DNA from 3 places in the Ewingella sp. S1.OA.A_B6 genome. Region 1 is predicted to be linked to each of the others. Evidence: predicted binding sites of a transcription regulator. Region 1 holds the regulator's gene; each other region holds the start of a gene.
The links. Region 1 encodes CRP, which controls carbon source genes, mostly activating them, when cyclic AMP is high. Its sites were predicted from a motif close to ATGTGANNNNNNTCACAT; they were not measured.
Positions count from the first base shown of each region.

Region 2: ACMV8I_RS06405 (CidA/LrgA family protein) is a predicted target of CRP. The motif match lies at 2,756-2,773, and genes of this name have one in related genera.
Region 3: ACMV8I_RS19995 (2-hydroxycarboxylate transporter family protein) is a predicted target of CRP. The motif match lies at 1,385-1,402, and genes of this name have one in related genera.

Region 1 covers NZ_JBLJFK010000009.1:15,400-21,185, forward strand. The annotation lists gene ACMV8I_RS15735 (phosphoribulokinase) at 1-153, shown strand, start outside; gene ACMV8I_RS15740 (OsmC family protein) at 194-601, opposite strand; gene crp (cAMP-activated global transcriptional regulator CRP) at 963-1,595, shown strand; gene argD (bifunctional acetylornithine/succinyldiaminopimelate transaminase) at 1,658-2,875, opposite strand; gene ACMV8I_RS15755 (aminodeoxychorismate synthase component II) at 3,042-3,617, opposite strand; gene ACMV8I_RS15760 (putative adenosine monophosphate-protein transferase Fic) at 3,675-4,277, opposite strand; gene ACMV8I_RS15765 (YhfG family protein) at 4,267-4,437, opposite strand; gene ACMV8I_RS15770 (aldose 1-epimerase family protein) at 4,568-5,773, opposite strand.
Region 2 covers NZ_JBLJFK010000001.1:1,335,903-1,341,688, forward strand. The annotation lists gene xylA (xylose isomerase) at 1-561, shown strand, start outside; gene xylB (xylulokinase) at 923-2,377, shown strand; partial or broken gene ACMV8I_RS06400 (aquaporin) at 2,480-2,575, opposite strand; gene ACMV8I_RS06405 (CidA/LrgA family protein) at 2,817-3,215, shown strand; gene ACMV8I_RS06410 (CidB/LrgB family autolysis modulator) at 3,212-3,904, shown strand; gene flgL (flagellar hook-associated protein FlgL) at 4,090-5,052, opposite strand; gene flgK (flagellar hook-associated protein FlgK) at 5,086-5,786, opposite strand, start outside.
Region 3 covers NZ_JBLJFK010000017.1:16,988-22,773, reverse strand. The annotation lists gene ACMV8I_RS19995 (2-hydroxycarboxylate transporter family protein) at 1-1,317, opposite strand, end outside; gene ACMV8I_RS19990 (ATP-binding protein) at 1,633-3,261, shown strand; gene ACMV8I_RS19985 (response regulator) at 3,279-4,022, shown strand; gene proV (glycine betaine/L-proline ABC transporter ATP-binding protein ProV) at 4,609-5,786, shown strand, end outside.

The sequences.
Region 1 (5,786 bases):
ATAGATTTTCCTTATCTGCTGGCGATGCTGCAAGGTTCGTTTATCTCGCACATCAATACGCTGGTGGTGCCGGGCGGTAAAATGGGGCTGGCGATGGAGCTGATTATGGCACCACTGGTGCAGCGCCTGATGGAAGGGAAGAAGATTAAGTGAGGAAGATGCCGCACGCCTAAGCACTGCGGCATTTAGTCACTCACTCCGGCTCAACCACTTCAAAGCTATGAGTGATGGAGGCGGCTTTACCCAGCATCAGAGATACCGAACAGTATTTTTCAGCCGACAAGGACACCGCGCGCTCAACCACTTTATCTGACAACTCTTTTCCGGTGACAATAAAGTGCAGGTTGATATGAGTGAACAGCCTCGGTGCTTCCTCACGGCGTTCAGACGTCAGTTTGACTTCGCAGTTCTGCACATCGTTGCGGCCCTTTTGCAAGATAGACACTACGTCGATGGCGCTGCAACCGCCCATCGACATCAGCAACATCTCCATCGGGCTTGGGGCTTTATCGCCCGCGTTACCGTCCATTAAAACCTGGTGACCTGACGCAGATTCACCCAAAAACGTCAGCCCTTCTACCCACTTTACGCGTGCCTGCATAATGCCTTACTCCCGCTGCTTTCATTTAAACTGAATTCTTCTCAGACTACCCTTTTAGGAAAAAACCAGCAACGTAACCCGATCGCCATCATGCTGAAGCGAGACAACAGAAGACACTCGCTCAAACCTGTGCTACAAACAGAGCCGATACATACTTTTCAGTAAATTGCGGTGATGGGTTTGTGGTTTTCATATGAAACCACGGTGTTAACAACATTTATAACGCTGTTACACTCCGACTCCCGCTTGCAGCATTACTGGACAGTTCTTATGCTAAAAGGGCGCGCATTTTTAAGACGCCGTACAGGGAACTCTGAGCCCTGTGATTTTGGGCAGCGATAATAACAGAGGATAATAACTAATGGTTCTCGGCAAGCCACAAACAGACCCTACTCTCGAATGGTTCCTGTCTCACTGTCATATACATAAATATCCGTCCAAAAGTACGCTGATTCACCAAGGTGAAAAAGCCGAAACGCTCTACTACATCGTGAAAGGGTCGGTTGCCGTCCTGATTAAAGATGAAGAAGGCAAAGAGATGATACTTTCCTACCTGAACCAAGGTGACTTCATCGGCGAGCTGGGACTCTTCGAAGAAGGCCAGGAGCGTAGTGCATGGGTTCGTGCTAAATCTGCTTGCGAAGTGGCTGAAATCTCTTATAAAAAATTCCGCCAGTTAATTCAGGTTAATCCAGACATTCTGATGCGTCTTTCTGCTCAGATGGCGACTCGGTTGCAAGTGACTTCGGAGAAAGTGGGTAACCTCGCCTTCCTCGACGTGACGGGCCGTATCGCGCAAACTTTGCTGAGTCTGGCAAAACAGCCGGATGCGATGACCCACCCGGATGGTATGCAGATCAAAATAACCCGTCAGGAAATTGGTCAAATCGTCGGCTGTTCACGCGAGACGGTTGGCCGTATCCTCAAGATGCTGGAAGATCAGAGTTTGATCTCCGCTCACGGTAAAACGATTGTCGTTTACGGCACCCGTTGATTCCCTGAAAAACGGCGCGACAGGCAACTGTCGCGCCGTTTTTATTGGAGAATAGGGAAACCTCAAGCGCTCAACACTTTCCCAATGGCTTCCTCAAAGCGATTCATCCCCTCGCTGATGTCTGCGAACTCAATCACCAGGGATGGCGCAAACCGCATGACGTTAGGGCCTGCCACCAACATCATCAGGCCGCAGTCGGCAGCGGCTTTATGGAACTCACTGGCGCGGTTTTTATAGGCGTCAGATAACTCAGCACCAATCAATAACCCCTGACCACGGAATTCTTTGAATACGCAGTATTTCTGATTAATCGCTTCCAATGCCTGAATAAATGCCGCGCGGCGCTCGCCGATGCCAGCCAGAACCTCTGGCGTGTTGATGATATCCAGCGCAGCTTCAGCGACGGCACACGCTAACGGGTTTCCGCCGTAGGTGGTGCCATGCTTGCCGGGTTCCATCACCGAGGCCACGTCTTCCGTCGCCAACATGGCGCTGACCGGGAAACCGCCGCCGAGCGCTTTGGCCGCGGTCAGAATGTCCGGGGTAACGCCGTAATTCATGTAGCTGAACAGCTTACCGCTACGTCCCATGCCGCTCTGCACTTCGTCAAACACCAGCAAAGCCTGATGCTCATCGCACAAATCGCGCAAACCTTGCAAGAATGCCTGAGTGGCTGGCGTAACACCGCCTTCGCCCTGGACCGGTTCAACCACAATGGCGCAGGTGTGATCATCAATGACAGCTTTCACCGCGTCGAGATCGTTGAACGGTACATGCACGATGTCAGCCGGTTTCGGGCCGAAGCCGTCTGAATATTTAGGCTGGCCACCCACGGAAACCGTAAACAACGTGCGGCCATGAAATGCATTATGGAAGGCAATGATTTTGCTTTTGTACGGGCTGTGGCGGTGCGAGGCATAATAGCGCGCCAGCTTGAAAGCGGCTTCGTTGGCTTCTGCTCCTGAGTTGGCAAAAAACACCCGATCGGCAAAGGTGGCATCAATAAGCTTCTGTGCCAATCGCAGTGCGGGTTCGTTGGTAAATACGTTACTGACATGCCACAGAGTTTCACCCTGCTCATGCAAGGCTTTCACCAGCGCAGGATGGCAATGACCGAGTGCCGTCACCGCAATACCCCCGGCGAAATCGACATACTCTTTGCCCTGCTGGTCCCACACACGGCTCCCCTTCCCTTTCACCGGAATAAACTGCGCGGGTGCATAAACCGGCAAAATAACCCGATCAAAAGCGTCACGACTTACCGCTGATTTTTCTGCCATTACCTTCATCCCCTTCAATCCATTACAAGTATATTGCCATTATAAGTATATCTTCAAAACAAAACTAAATATGAAAATATAGTCATAAAATATGCATAAAAAATCACCCGCAGGCAATCGAAAACCAGCTTTTTTGAAAAGTAATTTATTATCACGAATTAACTATCTAAATCTTAAGGAAATTATCCAGCAACTGGTGACCCTGCTCGCTGAGAATGCTTTCAGGATGGAACTGCACACCGTGCAACGGCAGATGATTGTGGGCAATACCCATGATCTCGTCAGGCTGACCATCGCGTTCGGTCCAGGCGGTGAGCGTGAAACAGTCCGGCAGGCTGTCGATGTCAACAATCAGCGAATGGTAGCGCGTCACGGTCAGAGGATTGTTAAGACCACGGAAAACACTCTGTCCGGTGTGACGAATTGGCGAGGTTTTACCATGAACCGCCTGACGTGCCCGCACTACCTGCCCGCCAAAAGCCTGCGCCATGGCCTGATGCCCAAGGCAGACACCGAGGATAGGTAACCGGTTGGCAAAATGGGTGATTGCCGTAAGGGATATTCCGGCGTCGTCCGGCGTACAAGGGCCAGGGGAGATCACCAGATGGGAAGGAGCCCACTGTTCAATATCAGCGAGGCTGAGCTGGTCGTTACGTTTGACCAAAACCTCAGCGCCCAGCTCGCAGAAATATTGATAGAGGTTATAAGTAAAGGAGTCGTAGTTGTCGATCAGCAGCAGCATGGCGGTCCGGGTCTTCAGTCGATGAAAGTACCCGGCCGATTCTACCCACTTTCGTGGCTAGTTGCCGCTGTCGATTTCACTGACAACTTTCTTGAAGACATCCTTCAGCAATTTTTCGTTACCGAACGCCGCCGCTTTATTAGCTTCCAGCCAGCTCTCCTGCCCGACTTTTGACCAATGAATATCATAACCCGCATGAATAATCAGTTGCTCGAAGAAGATACGCTGTGCGCGGCCATTCCCTTCACGAAACGGGTGCAGCAGGTTGATACCGGTATAATAGTGAGCCAGTTTCTTACAAAGTCCATCAAGCGGCAGGTCCGCCAGATAGCCTTCGTCCTCCAGCGCCTGCATCAGCGCATTACCCTCTTTTTCGATATAGGCAAAGTGGCAGAAAGGTGTTTCATCTTTGTAGATGTCCATTTCGCGCAGCTCACCGGCCCAGGTATAGATATCCTGAAACAGCGTCTGATGAATGGCACAAAGATGCGGCAAACCCATTGCAGGTTGGCCCAGCGTAATCGTGGCCGCACGCAGCGCGGTAAAGGCCATTTCGGCCTGCGCCAGACGGTTAGCTTCGTGGATTTCCAGTTTATTTTTCAGCACATCAATACCAGGATAGACATACGTATCGACGCCTGCGTTCAGTTTATCGTTCATAGTGCGCCCTCAAATCTTCAAGCCGTTGAGCAATTTGCTCATCACTTAGCCTGACCTGGTCGATTTGCAATCCATCCAGCTGGCTGCTGGCCATGAAGTTGTGGTTTTGACGCTCACGGAACAACTGTTCTTTCTGTTTTAGGGTCGGTTTAGTACTCATCTCAACTCCTCTGGCATGGGTTTTTGACACCGGTCTTCCAAGGGTAAGTATAGACAGGGAAAGGCCGACGAAAAAAACCAACAAAAAGGCGCCACCGGGGCGCCTTGAAAAAACTCATATTTCAGGATGATCACTCAACGGCGATAGGCTTATCGCTGGTTTCGGTTTTCTGAGTGCCCTGAATCGTTTTAACCCGTTGCTCAAATTTACTTACCGCGGCAGCATCTGGCAGCAGCGAGTAAGTCAGTTCAAAAACTGTACTCTGCCCAGGTTGCAGCTGTTTCACACGGCCCTGCTTACGTTCGATGGTCACTGGATAGGCATAGTTAGTGCCAGGTTCAATGCCAGTGACGTATCCTTGTTTCAGTGTGTCCGTGTTTTTCCACAAGGTCAACAAAGGTAACTGATGAGTATTGAACTCAATCGACGCACCTTTGTTACCGGCTTTGTTAACTACACCTGCAACTGTTTTACCCTGTGCATCGGCGTAAGGCACCATATTGAAAACCATTTCATCAAAGTTTTTGGTCGGACCGGCGTAGGTCTGCCAGTCGTTCATGCCTTTTTTGGCATAATCATTGAAAGGTGAAATTGATTTCACCGGGGCGATGAAACGCGCGCCCTGCTCAAGGATTGGCTGGCCAAAATTGCTGTGATAGATAATCTGGTAGTCATGTGGGTAATCAGACTGGTTGGTCAGGGTGTCGTGAATAGTCCAGGAGTGACTGCCCGGCACATAACGCAGCTCGGTCCAGGTTTCCAGTTTGGCTTTCTTGAACGTGTGTTCTTTAATCAGGCCGCGCACGGTGATTTCATACGGCGCAGTATCTGAAATGTCCACGACCACTTTCGACGCTGGCGTATTGCCCGCACGGCCGTGCAGCGTATAGATCATGCCGTCAGCCACCACGGGGTGCCCGGTCCATTCGTAGCCACAGCGCACCATCATCTCGTTAAAACCTTCCAGCCAGCCCACACCGTTGCGGCTTTCCAGATTGATAAACGCCGGATTGACCACTTCATTCACCGGAGAATCCCAGCCGAGTCGGATGTTATCACCGGTAACATGAAGTAAATCCATACCGCGGGTCGGACTAAGTGCAATCGTCAGCCCTTTACTGGTGATAGTCAGGACTTTGGAGCCTTCCTGTTTACCGCCGTGCAGCACTTTCTGCTCGATGCTGAAATCAGCACCCGCCAGCTTCAGCTTTTGGCTGCTGATTTGCCAGTCACCCTTGTCCATGCCGGCTTCAGCATCGGTCAGCACGAAAGATTGCGCCGCGACCTGCCATGACATCAGCCCCATTACCACGCCTGTTACAATGATTTTTTTCATTATTTATATCCTT
Region 2 (5,786 bases), on a different contig from region 1:
CTGCAGCAATTTGGGCTGGAAAAAGAGATCAAGGTTAACGTAGAAGCTAACCATGCGACGCTGGCAGGCCATTCATTCCATCACGAAATTGCTAACGCCATTGCCTTGGGTATCTTTGGCTCCGTGGATGCTAACCGTGGTGACCCGCAGTGTGGCTGGGACACCGATCAATTCCCTAACAGCGTTGAAGAGAATGCGCTGGTGATGTATGAAATCATCAAAGCGGGCGGTTTCACAACCGGTGGTCTGAACTTCGATGCTAAGGTTCGCCGTCAGAGCACCGACAAGTATGACCTGTTCTATGGGCATATTGGCGGCATGGATACCATGGCGCTGGCGCTGAAAGTCGCGGCGAAAATGATTGCTGATGGTGAACTCGACAAGCACGTCGCCCAACGCTATTCAGGTTGGAATACTGAGCTGGGCCAACAGATTTTGCAGGGTAAAATGTCACTGGATGAACTGGCGAAGTTTGCACAGCAGCAACAGTTAGCGCCGGTGCATCAGAGCGGCCATCAGGAAAAGCTAGAAAATCTGGTTAACCGCTACCTGTTCAGTTAATCACTGCGTAATGGCTATACCCCAAATAATTCGAGGTGCATCGAGGCGGCAAGAGAAGGAATCCCGATGAGCTTAGTAAACTAAGTGATTCGGGTGAGTGAGCGTGGCCAACAAAGATGCAGCTTGAAGTATGACGAGTATAAAACGTCCCGGTGAAAACTGCCGGGTGATAACCACGATGAATGTACCCGATAAATTTCAAACGACCGGAAGATATACTCTACATAATTCGAATTGCAGTCAGGCGGCAAGCCCATTCCCCCCAGGAACATGAATAACAAGGTACTGGGGGGAATGGGGGCAGCTAACGCACATGCTACTTGAAGTATGACGAGGATAACGGGTGCAGAAAGAGGTGAATATGTATCTCGGTATCGATCTCGGTACATCCGGCGTAAAAGCCATTTTGCTCAGCGAATCCGGGCAGGTAGTCGCCACTCACAGCGAATCACTCACCCTTTCTCGCCCTCATCCTTTATGGTCAGAACAGGATCCTGAGCAGTGGTGGAATGCGACCGACAGAACCATTTTGGCGCTGGCAACAATACAGGATCTCTCTACCGTCAAAGCCCTTGGCCTGACGGGTCAAATGCACAGTGCCACGCTGCTCGGTGCGCACGGAGAGATATTACGCCCGGCTATCTTATGGAACGACGGACGCAGTTTTAAACAATGTCTGGAACTGGAAAAAACCGTGCCCGAATCCCGCCATATCACAGGAAACGTCATGATGCCGGGCTTCACAGCGCCTAAACTGGCATGGATAAAACAGCATGAGCCTGAGGTATTTAACCAGATAGATAAAGTATTGCTACCCAAAGATTACCTGCGCTGGCGCATCAGCGGAAATTTTGCCACTGATATGTCAGATGCAGCGGGGACTATGTGGCTGGATGTCGCTAAACGCGACTGGAGTGACGCCATGCTCAGCGCGTGCTTCCTGCATCGGAAGCAGATGCCTGAGCTGTTCGAAGGCTGCCAGATGACGGGCAAAGTTTCAGCCGAACTGGCAAAACGCTGGGGCATCGGGTGCATACCGGTGATTGCGGGTGGCGGTGACAATGCGGCAGGTGCGGTAGGTGTTGGCTTATACCGTGCAGGTCAGGCCATGCTCTCTCTCGGGACGTCAGGCGTCTATTTTGCGGTTAGCGACGGTTTCCTCAGTAATCCACAACAGGCCGTACATAGCTTCTGTCACACCTTACCCGATACCTGGCACTTGATGTCCGTGATGCTCAGCGCTGCCTCTTGCCTTGACTGGGCTGCAAAACTGACCGGGATGGCCTCGGTAGGTGACTTGCTGAAGCTGGTTGAGCAATCGACGCCCTCAGAAACGCCGGTATGGTTCCTGCCCTACCTGTCCGGCGAACGAACGCCGCACAATAACCCGCAGGCCAAAGGCACGCTGTTTGGTCTTACGCATGAGCATGGGCCAGCGGATATCGGCCGTGCAGTACTTGAAGGCGTAGGTTTTGCCCTGGCAGAGGGCATGGACGCGCTGCATGCCACCGGTCTGAAACCGGATTCGATCATCCTGATTGGCGGTGGCGCGCGCAGTCCTTACTGGCGGCAAATGCTGGCAGATATCAGCGGTCAAGTTCTCGAATATCGCACCGGTGGGGATGTGGGCCCAGCACTGGGCGCGGCCAGACTGGCGCAAATTGCCATGAACCCGCAGAAATCCCTGGCGCAATTACTGCCAGCTTTGCCTTTAGAACAAACCCACCAGCCGGATAAGGTCAGGCACCTCGCCTACAGCTCCCGTCGCAAGGTATTCAGTGAGCTGTATCAACGTTTATTACCCTTAATGAGTTGAATTTCGCTTACAGACAGCACTGTACATGGAGCAAGTGCACTTAAGCCAAAAGGCGCTCGAAAAAGCGCCTTTTGGTGTTCATCCTACTTATTCCCCTACAACCTACTCGTTCTTCTGAAGCAGGAATCGATATATCAATCCACCCACAACGCCACCGATTAACGGGACAAGCCAAAATACCCACAGTTGCTCTAGTGCTCATGACCCCTGGAGTTATCTTTAAAGTGGGGAATTCAATAGTAATGTAACTTTGTGAAGATTTTTCATGGCCAGAACATGATCCACTCGCACCCGATAATCTCTGCATAATTTTCTGCATATCAAGTGCCTCCTCGCTCAAAAATGGCATACACTCATTCATTAATTTCATACTCAGTTTTGTGGTATAGATCACGCTTTAATTGTATGATGAATACGTCACCCCACTGGAAAGAAGGCTATGCGCAACATCATAACGCTGTTATTGCAGTATATCAGGGCATTTGTATTGATTTACCTCTGCCTGTACGCAGGTATTGGTGTTTCATCATTGCTGCCGCTCACCATCCCTGGCAGTATCATTGGTATGCTGATCCTGTTTACCCTGCTCTGCACCCAGATCTTACCTTATCGCTGGGTGAAACCCGGCTGTAATGTGCTGATTCGCTATATGGCATTACTGTTCGTGCCCATTGGTGTCGGCGTAATGAGTTATTACGATGTGTTGCGTACTCAGTTTGGCCCGCTGGTCGTCTCCTGCTTTATCAGCACGCTAATCGTGTTGTTGGTCACCGGTTACTGCTCCCACTATGTTCACCGGGAGCGTCCGGTCACCGGCGAGGCGGAGGAGAAACCATGATCGACATTCTGTGGTCCCTGCCCTTAACGTTGCTGGTGTTTTTCGGCACTCGCAAATTGGCGGTGAAGCTCAAACTGCCGTTGCTCAATCCGCTGTTGATGTCGATGGTGATCATCATCCCTTTGCTGCTGATCACCCATATCCCTTATGCCCGTTATTTCGCCGGCAGCAAAATACTCAACGACCTGCTGCAACCCGCCGTGGTCGCGCTGGCTTTCCCGCTGTATGAGCAGTTGCATCAGATCCGCGCGCGCTGGAAGTCGATCATCAGTGTTTGTTTTATCGGTAGCGTGGTGGCGATGGTCACCGGCACCGCCATTGCTTTATGGATGGGTGCCACACCTGAAATAGCGGCGTCCGTATTGCCAAAATCTGTTACCACGCCGATAGCTATGGCTACGGCACAATCCATCAACGGAATACCGGCCATCAGTGCGGTGTGCGTTATTTTCGTCGGCATTTTAGGTGCGGTGTTTGGTCACATTATTTTGAATATTCTGCAGATCACGACCAAAGCCTCACGCGGTCTGGCGATGGGTACGGCCTCACATGCACTGGGCACCGCTCGCTGCGCTGAGGTGGATTTTCAGGAAGGTGCGTTCAGTTCGCTGGCGCTGGTGATCTGCGGGATCATCACTTCGCTGCTGGCCCCGTTCCTGTTTCCGGTGTTATTAGCAGTATTTGGGTAAATTCGTAGAGGATTGAAACGCTTGAGGGGCTGACAGATCAACGCTAAAAGGTGTATGCCACCCTGCTCTTTGCAACACAGAGTGACATACAAAGCTGAGCGCACCCGGTTTAAGCATGCTCAGAAAAGCGTGTCAGAACGGAGACTTTGCCCCTCCGTTCTGGAAAGCAGATCAGTATGAAAGGATCAGGAGTTCATTTTAAAGAGTGACATGCCCTGCATGTTACTGAAGGTTTTGTACGACGCCTGCAGTGCAACCTGCTGTAGAGAATATTGTGAAATGACCGCTGTCCAGTCGGCATTGACCAGCGAGCTGAGTTTGTCACTGTTAGTCAATTTGCGGTCATCTCCCAGCGAGTCCAGCTTATCGAGTTCACTCAGTTGAGTACCCAACTCGGAACGTACAGACAGCACATTGTTGAGCGAGTTACGCAGGCCACGGTTGGTCTTATCAATCGCGTCGGTGTAATCAGTATCGTTAGGGAAATCTTCTTTCGACGTTTTCAGCGCCTTCAGCGCGGTATCAATGGTCTTAAACAGATCAGACTCACTCGCCGAACCGTCAGGCTCTTTTACCGCATCCCCGGTCAACGCATTAAATACCTGCGAACCTGTATGGTTGATGATCATGGTGCGGCTGGCATCAACCTGCTGGGAAATAGATTGCGTGCCGCCGTTATAGGTCACAGCGCCGGTAGTGGCATCGGTGGTAAATGGCGGTTTATCGCTGTTATAACCGGCAAAAATATAGCGCCCATTACCGTCGGTGCTGTTGGCCAGGTTCAATATCTGATCCTTAATGCCCTGCAGCTTGGTCGCCAATGAACTACGGTCATCGTTGCTCAATGTACCGTCGCCGGCCTGAACAATCAGCGTCTGTGCGTCCTGAATACTCGATGTCACATTCTGTAGTAATGACTCTTCCTGACTCATGCTTTGCGTGGCAAAAGTACGGGCAACCCCATACTGATCGTTCTCAGCCTGTGCCTGCTGAACCATCACCGCCTGCGATGCAGCCAGAGGGTCATCAGAAGGTTTATTAACCTTCAGACCGGTCGCGAGCTGTACGCTCGTATCTTGCCAGCGTGACTGTGCATTGAGGACGCTGTCCATATTTTGCTGGTAAATCAAATTTGTACTAAGGCGCATAGCATCAATTCCTTATCGCATCAAAGTGTTTAATTAACGGATGTTGATGATCGCGTCGAAAATGGTAGACGCCGTCTGGATCACCTGCGCATTAGCCAGATAATATTGCTGAAAGCGCTGCAAATCGCCGTACTCTTCATCAGTATTCACACCGGAAATTGACTGCTGTTGCGCACTCAGTTGCGTCACGATGTTGGTCTGCGCGGTATTATTGATTTTCAGAGTCGATACCTGATTACCAACGTTACTCACCATGCTGGCGTAAGCCCCTGACAGCGTAGATTTACCTTCTACCAGCTTGGCCGTTTGTAAGTTGAGCAATTTCTGGGCGTTGCGGTTGTCACTGGCGCCCACGGCACCGGTGACCGGATCCACTTCGCTGGCGGCAGCAATTTTTGAAGAGTCGGTGATTACCAGATTAAGGCTACCGGCCACACCGCTGACGGTTTTTACCGTGAAGCTGTCTTTGGCGTTCGGTGTACCGGTAACAGAAACTTCCAGTCCGTCGAAATTCAGGGTTGGGGTGCCTGAAGTGTCAGTGCCCGCCGTTGGGGTAATTTTTGCGCCATCTGACGTACGGGTCGCGGTCCAGGCTGTGCCGTCATAAGACATTACGTAATCACTGGCTTTAACCGCAGAAACATTGCTGAAGGTTGCGCTAACTACTGCATTACCCGTGTTTTTGATGTTGGAGACGGTGGATGGCTGGTTGAAGCTGAAGAAGTCTCCGCCCT
Region 3 (5,786 bases), on a different contig from region 1:
AACATTGATAGCGCCACCGATACGCGTAGCGATTTGCGCAAACGGCATTAACGTCATGCGGTTACCGGAAGTGAGGATCGCCACATCGCCGGTGCCGCCCTGCCCGCTCTGACAGCAGGAAACAATGGCAACGTCGATCGGATGCATGCCGATCTTTTTCCCAACAAAGAAGCCAGTGCCGACCAGTGCGCAGACGGTGGTGACGATCACGCACAGGTTCTGCACGGTGAAAGCGTTCACCAGCTCCTGCCAGGGTGTGATCGCCACGCCAACGGCAAACAGCACCGGATAGGTCACGGCAGTGCGAAAGAATTTATACACCACCATCGAACCTTGTTGAATGGTCGGTGAAACACCGTTGAGCAGTTTCAACACCACAGCGGCAAACAGCATGCCGACCGGTGCGGGCAAGCCAATCAGATGTTGACCTAGCATCCCTACCATATACAGCAGGATCGCCAGCAGAGCGCCACAGGCAAGAGCATTAACGTCAGGCTTACCGGTAAACACCTCAAGACCATGGTCAAGCATACCTTTCTTACTCGGCATCAGTTGGCCTTCGCCGGTCAGATGCGGGTAGCGTTTCCCAACCTGGTTCAGTACACCCGCCAGCACAATGGCAGTCAGGCTGCCAAGCATGACGATCGGTAAAATACGCCCGAGTGCCACGCCCTGCTCCATATGCAGAATGGTCGCGTAACCCATTGACAGCGGGATCGCCCCTTCGCCAACCCCACCCGCCATGATCGGCAAGATCAGGAAGAAAAAGGTCTGGAACGGCGGCAGACCCAGCAGCGTGCCCATCGCCAGCCCGGCCAACATGCCGACAATCTCACCACACAACATCGGCACAAAAATACGCACAAAGCCCTGGATCAACACCTGGCGGTTCATGCTCATGATGCTGCCCACAATAATGCAGCAAATATACAGGTAGAGAATGTTGGTGGATTTGTAGAATTTGATAGTGGAATCCACCACCACGTCCGGTAGCAGACCGTAGTGCACCATCGCAGACGGGATAAAGGTAGCACAGATGGCCGCCGCCCCCATTTTACCCACCAGCGGTAAACGCTTGCCAAACTCGCCGCATGCGAAGCCAAAGAACGCCAGCGTCGCCACCATCACCACAATATCGCTGGGCAACTTTCCGTTCAGGCAATCAAGCAAAATCAGCACGCCCGCCAGCAGGAAGAACGGCAGCGGAATGATCCCTATCTTGTAATTATCCAGAATATGCCACCAGCGTTCTTTGGCGGAAAGGGGCTGCGTCTTGGGATCTTTAGCAACCAGATAGGTGTCATCGGTTGTGCTCATGGCATGGCTCTCTTCTTTATAAATTACTCGACAGAGAATGAGCATAGGAAATCACCCGGCAGGCGGGTTGTGAGGTTGCTCATATTAAAACCACTGATTTAAAGGTTGTAATGGTGTTAATGACGTTAATGCTACGGTGGCTGCAATCCTTATCAACTTTGTAGTAAATAGCGCGCTTAGCATTTTTGTTAGTGTGGATATTAACGACATTCCGTGCGGTCTATGCGCTTTTGCTCACAACTGACTCTGCGGGGAATGTTACCGGTGAAAGACGCGTGTTAGGCTTATTCTTCACCTTCCGCCCTGGCATACTGAATGAAATTACGATTTACATTCCAGATAAAACTGTTTCTCTCTCTGGTGGCATTTTCCTGCGTATTGCTGGCCCTGTTCGGTGCATTTCTTTTTCACACCATTGACCGCCAGCTAAACCACGATCTCGGCAACCGCGCCAAGGTTCAGGCGTCACAAATTGCCCTGATGCCGGGTTTGTCTGCATTGGTGGCAGCCCATGACAGTGCGGGGATCGCCCGTTTAGTCGCACCGCTGAGGGCGAAAAGCGACGCCAGCTATATTGTGGTCGGTGACGTTCACGAAAATCATTTGTACCACTCGGAGTCGCCGGATCGCGTTGGCAAACCGATGGTCGGCGGGGATAACGCAGGCGTGCTGGCGGGGAAAACCATCATTTCGGTACGTCAGGGCGGCATCGGCATTTCATTACGCAGTAAAGCGCCGGTGTTGGATGAACATAACAAGGTGATCGGCATTGTCTCGGTCGGTTATCTCACGTCATACATCGATGACATTACCGTCAGGCAACTGGCGCAGGCGGCGCTCTCCGGCCTGCTGCTGTTGGTACTGCTGTTTATTTTCTCGTGGCTGTTCAGTAAAAATCTCAAAAAGCAGATGTTCTGGCTGGAGCCCAAAGAGATAGCCCTGCTGGTTCGCCAGCAAAAAGCGCTGCTGGAAGCCATTTATGAAGGGGTGATCGCCATTGATGATCGCCAGCGACTTATCTCGATAAATCACGCAGCCCGTGAGTTGCTGGCGTTATCACAGCCCGAAGCCGCGCTCATCGGCCAAAACATACGAGATGTGATTCATACCGATACCCCATTTTTTACCAGCGATAGCGCGACCCCCAACCGCCACGATGAAGTCACCCGCTTTAACCAGCGGCAGGTGATAGTAAACCGGGTACGTATCGAACTGGAACCCGCCACGCAAACCGGCTGGGTATTTAGCTTTCGCGATAAAAATGATATCAACACCCTCAGCAGCCAGCTCAGCCAGGTGAAACGCTACGCTGATAATCTGCGCATCATGCGCCACGAACAACTTAACTGGACGGCAACGCTGGCAGGTTTACTGCATATGAAGCGCTACGACGAGGCGATCGGCTATATTCAGGCACAGTCCGAAGGGGCTCAGGCGGTGCTGGATTTTGTCTCGACACGTTTCGCCTCCCCGACGCTGTGTGGTTTGTTGTTGGGGAAATATGCCAGTGCGCGGGAAAAAGGCGTGCAGCTCAGTTTCGATCCAGCCTGTCAGTTTCGCCGCCTGCCTGCGGAGTTGACAGAGTCTGAGCTGATGTCGATTATCGGTAACCTGATCGATAACGCCATTGACGCCACCCTTGCGGCACCGGCACCGCATCAGCCGGTCGAGTTTTATCTGTCGGACAGCCATGATGAGCTGCTGATAGAAGTCGCCGATCAGGGCGTCGGCCTGACGCCGGCGCTACGCCCGAAAATTTTTGAGCAAGGCGTGACGACAAAGCCGCCATCGGCTACGGACGACACAGGAGGCGAACATGGTATCGGACTGTACGTGGTGTCCCGTTATGTCCGTCAGGCAGGTGGGGTGATTGAAATTTCGGACAATGCGCCGCGCGGCTTGGTGTTTTCACTGTTTATCCCTAATCCGCCGCAGGGCGAGTAAGCAAGTCAGGAACGATAATGAATAACAGTAATGTACAAACTGGCAGTATCAATCAGGGCAGCGCGCTGGACGTGGTGATCGTCGAGGATGAGCCTTATCTGGCTGGGCTGCACCGCGATTTTATCGAGCAAAATTTTAACTTGCGGGTGGTAAGTATTGCCGCGACGCTGGCGCAGGCCAAAACTCAGCTGCAGCTCTATCGACCACGGTTGCTGCTGCTGGACAACTATTTGCCTGACGGTCAGGGAATTGAGCTTATTGACAGCGCACTGCTTAAAAGCCTCGACTGTTCGGTGATTTTCATTACTGCGGCCAGTGATATGCATACCTGCAGCCAGGCCATGCGCGGTGGCGCGTTCGACTACATCATCAAGCCGGTTTCATTCAGGCGGCTGCGCAGTTCGCTTGAGCGGTTTCTGCAACTGGTGCATCAGTTGCGTCATGTCAAAGTGCTGGATCAGCAGGCGCTTGATCGTCTGTATAATCTCCCTGCCAGTGATACGCCTGCAGCCCCTGCCACCAAAGGGATTGAGCCAAATACGCTGGAATTAGTACAGCGTGTTTTCAGCGAAGGTGACGAGCGCAACTGGTCAGTGGATGACGTCGTGGAAAAGGTTGGGATCAGTAAAACTACCGGCCGTCGCTATCTGGAATATTGCGTGGAAATTGGCTTTATTGCTGTGGAGATGCAGTACGGGAATATCGGCCACCCACGCCGTTTGTATCGGAAAATAGTGGACGAAGAAAAGTCAGCGTTCTGACGCAGAATGCCTGTTATTTCCCCTGTCGAATTTCGTCCTCTCTGCCGGTGGCAACGCCGGTCAATTTTCCGACATCGCTCTGTCTCATGCCATTAATTAAGCCATCGATCACCTTTCAGACAACCGGTAAATTCTCCACTTTCACTCGCGGTTGAAATATCTATTTTCACCCTCCCATCCAAAATCATTTATTTGTATTAAGTCGCTTGCCTTGATGCAATTATTCTCAGCTAAAACCCCACAAAAATTAAATGAGTTAATTATATAAAAATCAATGAATTAGTTATATTAAATGCAAAAATATGGCCAAAATAATTAGCCAAAAAAGAAATCCTGCCGCATTGAAATTTGTCATTAAATGTCAACGCCGGCCCGCACAGATTAGCCACGATAAATGCACGAATATAAGGCACCAGATTAGGGAGCACGAATATTCATCAGAAACATCGAGACTTGTCTCAGAATTTCGATGTGTTAGGGTATAAGGCGTTCACTATTTTGTTTACAGGTAAGACTCTATACGCTCCAACACAAAAACTAGACATCGAGCCAACACGGCTATTTATATCCAAGGAATGCACATTGCATGGCAATTAAAATCGAAGTAAAGAACCTTTATAAGGTATTTGGCGAGAACCCGGATCGCGCTTTCAAGATGATCGACGCAGGTAAGGGTAAAGAAGAAATTTTTGAGAAAACCGGTCTGTCACTTGGCGTTAAAGATGCCAGTCTGGCCATTGAAGAAGGCGAGATCTTCGTCATCATGGGGTTGTCCGGTTCAGGGAAATCCACCATGGTACGCCTTCTCAATCGTCTGATAGAACCGACCCGGGGTGAGGTACTGATCGACGGCGAAGACATCGCCAAGATCTCCGAGTCAAAACTGCGTCAGGTTCGCCGTACTAAAATCAGTATGGTATTCCAGTCGTTTGCCCTGATGCCCCATCTGACTGTGTTAGACAACACGGCGTTTGGCATGGAATTGGCCGGTGTTCCGCCACAGGAGCGTCGTGAAAAAGCCCTCGACGCACTGCGTCAGGTGAGTCTGGAAAACTACGCCAATTCCTATCCCGATGAGCTGTCCGGCGGTATGCGTCAGCGTGTTGGCCTGGCCCGCGCCATGGCTAACAACCCCGATATTCTGCTGATGGATGAAGCCTTCTCGGCACTTGATCCCCTCATCCGTACCGAAATGCAGGATGAGTTGGTGAAATTGCAGGCGCAGCATCAGCGCACCATTGTGTTTATTTCCCATGACCTCGATGAAGCCATGCGCATCGGCGACCGCATCGCCATCATGCAGGGCGGCGAAGTGGTACAGGTCGGCACACCGGAAGAGATTCTGAATAATCCGGCCAATGACTATGTGCGCACCTTCTTCCGCGGTGTGGATATCAGTCAGGTATTTAGTGCCAAAGACATCGCCCGTCGTCGTGGCACGTTAATTCGTAGAACCCCAGGTTTTGGTCCACGAGCAGCACTTAAGCTGCTGGAAGACGAAGACCGCGAGTATGGTTATGTGCTGGAGCGTGGTCAGAAATTCATCGGCGTGGTGTCGATTGATTCACTGAAAGCCGCGCTAAAAGCTAATCAATCACTGGACGCTGCACTGCTGGAACTTCCCGGACCGGTGCTGGCAGATATGCCACTCAGTGAGCTGATCTCTCATGTCGCCGCCGCGCCTTACGCCGTGCCGGTGGTTAATGAGGACAATAACTATATTGGTATTATTTCCAAGGCCATGTTGCTTCGAGCCCTGGATAA